Skermanella rosea: one gene and its partner. Each later gene encodes a partner of the first gene's protein in a complex. Links are inferred from orthologs where the notes say so. Each region holds a gene or a part of one and is shown on either strand. Other genes may lie near its edges.

Region 1 (2,955 bases):
CCGCTCAGGTACTGTTGGTCGATCAGCCCGCTGTCGATGTCCGGCGGCGGCTTCACCGCGTCGTGGGCGACGGTCAGGATGTCGGAAATCGCGTCCACCAGGATGCCCCGGGTGCGTTCGCCGACCTGCAGGACCACCACCACGTGGCGCTTGGTCACCTCGGTCTGGCTACCGCCGAAGCGGGCGCGCAGGTCGAAAATCGGAATGATGATGCCGCGCAGGTTGACCACGCCGCGCACGTAGTCTGGCATGTTGGGAAGCTTGGTCTCCGGCGTCCAGCCGCGGATCTCGCGCACGGACAGGATGTTGACGCCGTACTCCTCCGTCCCGACGGTGAAGGTGACGTATTGTTCCTCGGCCGAAGCCGGTCCGGCCTGACCTCGCGGAACGGCCGGCAGGGCGGCCGAGGGGACTGTTGCCATCTGTCTTATCCTAGGCGGCGGGCAGTGCGGCGGCGGGGATCGCGCGTGCAGGGGTGTTGCGGCTCATGCTCTGCAGGCCGGCGACGTCGAGGATCAGGGCGACGCGACCATCGCCCAGGATGGTCGCGGCGGAGACGCCGTCGAGACGCTGGAAGTTGCTCTCCAGGCTCTTGATGACGACCTGCTGCTGGCCGAGCACCTCGTCCACCACGAGACCGAGGCGCCCGCCCTCCTCCGTCTCGACCAGGACGACCAGGCCCCGCGTCGGATCGCCGATCGCGCCGTCGATCCGGAACAGGCGGTCGACATAGACCAGACGCACGTACTCGCCGCGCGCCATGATGACGTCGCACTGGTTGGCGACGCTCTGCAGGTCGGCCCTGCGGGGCCGCAGGCTTTCGATGATGTTGGTCAGCGGCAGCACGAAACGCTGCTCGCCGACCGAGATGACCATGCCGTCCAGCACGGCCAGGGTGAGGGGGAGCGACAGCACGAAGCGCGTGCCCACGCCCGGCGTCGAATGGACGCCGATCCGCCCGCCCAGGCTGGCGATGTTGCGCCGGACGACGTCCATGCCCACGCCGCGCCCAGAGATCGCCGAGACGGCGTCGGCGGTGGAGAAGCCGGGCAGGAAGATGAGGTTGTCGATCTCCTCCTCCGACAGGGCGGCGCCGGCGGGGACGAGCCCCTGCTCGACCGCCTTCTGGAGCACCCGCTGCCGGTTGATGCCCCGCCCGTCGTCGGCCACCTCGATCACGATCCGGCCGGACCGGTGCTGCGCGGAGAGATGGACCGTCCCGCTGCGCGGCTTGCCGATCGTCTCCCGCTCCTCCGGCGTTTCCAGGCCGTGGTCGATCGAGTTGCGGATCATATGGGTCAGCGGGTCGACCAAATTCTCGACCACGGTCTTGTCCACCTCCGTGGTCTCCCCCGAGGTGGCGAGCATGACTTCCTTGCCGGTCTGGGCGGCGACCTCGCGGACCAGCCGGGGCATGCGGGAGAACACGGACCGGACCTGCTGCGCCCGGATCGCCATCACGCTCTCCTGGAGCTCGCGGGTGTGGCGGCTCAACTCCTCCAGCCCTTCGACCAGCTGCTGGAGCGTTCCAGGCGGCACGTCGCGGAGCTGTTCGCTGATCATCGCCTGGGTAATGACCATCTCGCCGACCAGGTTGACCAGCCTGTCCACCTTGTCCAGGTCGACCCGGATGGTGTGGCCGCCCAGTCCGCCGCCGCCGGCCGAGGTGCCGGAACCCGGTCCCGCGCCGCCGCCTTCCGGCCGGGCCGGGGCTGCCTGCGCGCCGTCGACCGCGCCGGCCTCGTAGACGGTCAGCTGGCCGGGCGGGACATAGGGCAGGTTCTCCGCGAACACGCCGAACGCCTCCTCCTCCCCGCCGTCGGCGGAGCCGGTGGTCTCGACGATGTCCACCTGGCAGTCGTCCACGACGAACTCGAAGACGTCGCGGATCGCCGCCTCGTCGGTGGTGCCGGTCAGGGCGATCTGCCAGAACAGGTGAAGGCTTTCGCCATCCAGCTCGAAGAGCGGCGGGACCCGCCCCATGTCGCAGACCACCTCGGCCTGGCCGAGCCGCTTCAGGGCCCGGAGCAGGAAGGCCGGCTCGTTGCCGCTGAGCAGGAGGTCGCTCTTGGGCATGAAATAGATGACGAAGCTGCGCGCCGCCGCCGGCGCCGTCCGCGCCGCGGCCGGGTGAGGCGCCGGAGCCGGCGCGCCGGGACCGGAAGCGTCCTTCTGGAGGAAGCGCTTGAGGTCCGAGGCGGACGCGTCGGCCAGGCCGGCCGGAACCGCCAGCCCGTCGCGCGCGCAGGTCAGCAGCCGGGCCATGACGTCGTTGGCCTGGATCAGGACATCCACCAGCTCGGTCGTGACGCCGATCTGCTGCGACCGCAGGCGGTCCATGACCGCCTCGAACTCGTGGGTGAAGGCCACCAGCTGGGAAAAGCCGAAGGTGCCGCCGCCGCCCTTGATCGAGTGGACGGCACGGAACACGGCGTTGATCTCATCCAGGTCGATGTTCTGCGGCGACAGGCGCAGCAGCCCCGCTTCGGCGACGGCGAGGAGTTCGGCGCATTCGTCGAAATAGGTCGCCTTGAAGCGGTCGAGGTCGTCGAGGTAGGCGCCCGTCATGGCCGACTCAGCCCATGACCTTTTGCACGACCTGTATCAGCTTCTCGGGATTGAACGGCTTGACGATCCATCCCGTCGCCCCGGCGGCCCGCCCCTCCTGCTTCTTGGCGTCGTCCGACTCCGTCGTCAGCATCAGGATCGGGACGGTGCGGTGGCCGCCGCTGGCCCTGACCTTCCGGATCAGGCTGATGCCGTCCATGTTGGGCATGTTCAGGTCGGCCAGGATCAGGTCGACCTTGTGGCTGGCCAGGACCACCAGCGCCTGCTGTCCGTCGATGGCCTCGACGACGTCGAACCCGGCACCGCGCAAGGTGAACGAGACCATCTCGCGCATGGTCCGCGAGTCGTCGACGGTCAGCACCTTCTTCTTCATTTCAGGCTCCACTC
Region 2 (2,703 bases), 450 kb from region 1 along the record:
TCGGCGGCCCTCGGCTTGATACCGGGACCGTGATTTGCCTCGTACGCGGGTCAGGTTACCCGCATTTCGTTAAAATCGTTTGAACTCGCACAAACCAGTATGTTCGCTTCGTCAAGCGCTCTCAGCCGAACAAGGCGTCGATCGCGGACTGGTCCAGCGCCGCCTTCGGCGCGGGTGCGGCGGCCGGGGGCGGTGGAGACGGCGGTGGGGGTGCTGGCGGCGGCGGAGGTGCTGGCGGCGGAGGGGCCGGAGGTGCCGGCGGAGGCGCCGCGACGACCGGCGGCTCCGGTGCCGGAGGTGGTTTGGGTACCGGAGGCGGAGCCGGCGGTTTGGGTGCCGGGGGCGGAGCCGGCGGGACGGCCGCCTTTTCGACGGGCGGCGGGGGGGCCGGCTTGGCTGCGGCCTTCGGCTTCGGTGGAGCCTTCTCCGCCTTGCGCGCAGCCTTCGGCGGAGCCGGAGCCGCGACGGCGGGAGGGGCCGGCGGATGCGCGGGCGTTGGCGTCACCGGAACCGGAGGTGGCGGCGGAACCGGGGCTGCCGCCTTGGCGGGCTTCGGCGGCGGGGCCGGTGCCGGCGGTGGATCGGCGAAGAGGGCATCCACGTCCGACTGGCTGACTCCCTGGCCGTCCAGGGCCGGGCCGTTCAGCAGGTGCGCATCGGGTCGCTTGTCGATGAAGACGTCGGGGACCTCGTCGGCGGGCTTCACGCCCTCCACGCCCCAGATCGCGATCATCGCGTTGACGCGCTGCTCGATGTAGCGCAAGGCGTTCACCACCTTGCTCGTGCGCTGCCCGGTCAGGTCCTGGAAGGAGCAGGCGGTGAAGATGTTCATCACCTCCGACTCGACTTCGGTGCAGAGATCGGGGTCGGCCTCGCCCTTGCGAAGCTTGGCGCCCAGGTCCATCAGGCGTTCGGCGGAATTGAGGATGTCGAACGACGCCCGCTCGGTCGCCGAGACGATGGCGTCCAGTTCGTTCGTCGCCGAAAGGATCTTGTTGTTGCCGCTGTCCGGGGGCTGGAGTGCCGCGACTTCGCGGCGGGCCTTCTCGATCGAGCCGGCCATCTCCAGCAGTTCGCGCCGCAGGACCTCGAGATGCGACGCTCCGCCGGAGATCGGAGCTCCCTGCGTCAGCAGGCACCGCATCTGTTCGAGCATGATCCGGATATCATCCGCCACGCCGCCCTGAGCACGCTGGGCGTAGCGCCGCAGAAAGGCACGGCCCTTCGCGGTGCGCGCGACGGTATCCTCGATATGCTCGAACTCGTCTTCGGTGAGCTGCAACAGCCTGTCCACCACCGCCCCCGTACCCGTGCCCGTCACCCACCGATGACGGACTGGATCTTCTGCTTCAGCGTGTCGGCGTTGAAAGGCTTGACGATGTAGTTGTTGACGCCGGCTTCCTTGGCGGCAACGACGTTCTCGGTCTTGCTTTCGGCGGTGACCATGATGAAGGGCGTGCCGTTCAGCTTGTTGTCGGCGCGGATCTCCTTGAGAAGCTGAAGACCCGTCATCGGCTCCATGTTCCAGTCGGAGATCACCAGGCCGAACTTGCTCTCGCGCAGCTTGGCGAGCGCGGTGACGCCGTCGCCAGCTTCCTCGATATCGGAATAACCGATCTGAGTCAGCAGGTTACGGACGATACGCCGCATGGTTGCATAATCATCGACCACAAGGATCTTCATGGTGTGCTCCAAAATACATCCGTTGACGATGGCCGTGCCACGCGATCCGTCCGGTCGCCGCGACCCGCCCATTCCATCAGCAGCGCCCGGACTCCGCCGATCCGGACGCCGCCATTCGAAGAACTCGCGGCAGCATGCGACCCGACGGCTACGGCCGAATGCTGCAGCGTCCACCATGCTGTGCGAGCGTAAATATTGCGTTTAAACCGGCGCGCATATGCCCATTCGCCGACCCGGCCCGCATACCGGGACCTGTTCCGGCGAAGCGCCGGCGTTCAGGCCATGACCGGATCGGTCGCTTGGATCAGCCAGGCGGCGGTCGCGGGGTCAAGCTGCGGCACCAGGGCCTCGCGGACGCGGGCGTGATAGGCATTGAGCCACGCGATCTCCGCCGAGGTCAGCAGGGCCGGCTCGACCAGTGCCAGGTCGATCGGGGCCAGGGTCAGCGTCTCGAACGACAGCATGGGCCGCTCCGAGCCTTCCAGGTCCGCGCAGGGCTGGACCGCGACGAGGTTCTCGATCCTGATGCCGTAGGCGCCGGTCCGGTAATAGCCGGGCTCGTTGGACAGGATCATGCCCGGCTCCAGCGCGACCGTGTTGCCGACCTTCGAGATCCGCTGCGGCCCCTCGTGGACGCTGAGATAGCTTCCGACGCCGTGGCCGGTGCCATGGTCGAAATCCAGGCCTTTCTGCCACAGGGCGTGGCGGGCGAGGCTGTCCAGCTGGGACCCGGTCGTGCCCTTGGGGAAGCGGGCCGTCGCGATGGCGATGTGCCCCTTCAGCACGAGCGTGAAGCGCTCCCGCATCTCGGGAGTCGGCTCGCCGATCGCAACCGTCCGGGTGATGTCGGTGGTGCCGTCCAGGTACTGCGCGCCGCTGTCGATCAGGTACAGGCTGCCGGGGGCGAGGCGCCGCTCGGTCCTGGGGGATACCCTGTAGTGGACGATGGCGCCGTTGGGCCCGTATCCGGAGATGGTTTCGAAGCTGAGGTCGCGGAACAGGTCTCCCCCGCGCCGCAGG

What was found. The genes of interacting proteins can lie anywhere in the genome.
Region 2: the proteins of JL101_RS06215 (region 1) and JL101_RS08140 are in contact, whole or in part, in a solved structure (PDB 1A0O), measured with the Escherichia coli proteins. The link is inferred for Skermanella rosea from one-to-one orthologs.

Annotation. Positions count from the first base shown.
Region 1 is NZ_CP086111.1:1,321,948-1,324,902, reverse strand. It holds JL101_RS06215 (chemotaxis protein CheA), read right to left. Parts: upstream 2,569-2,955; coding sequence 433-2,568; downstream 1-432. Other genes in the region: JL101_RS06205 (STAS domain-containing protein), read right to left, coding at 2,938-2,955; JL101_RS06210 (response regulator), read right to left, coding at 2,576-2,941; JL101_RS06220 (chemotaxis protein CheW), read right to left, coding at 1-422. UniProt on the Escherichia coli protein: Involved in the transmission of sensory signals from the chemoreceptors to the flagellar motors. CheA is autophosphorylated; it can transfer its phosphate group to either CheB or CheY.
Region 2 is NZ_CP086111.1:1,771,666-1,774,368, reverse strand. It holds JL101_RS08140 (chemotaxis response regulator CheY), read right to left. Parts: upstream 1,684-2,703; coding sequence 1,318-1,683; downstream 1-1,317. Other genes in the region: JL101_RS08135 (aminopeptidase P family protein), read right to left, coding at 1,959-2,703; JL101_RS08145 (protein phosphatase CheZ), read right to left, coding at 122-1,282. UniProt on the Escherichia coli protein: Involved in the transmission of sensory signals from the chemoreceptors to the flagellar motors.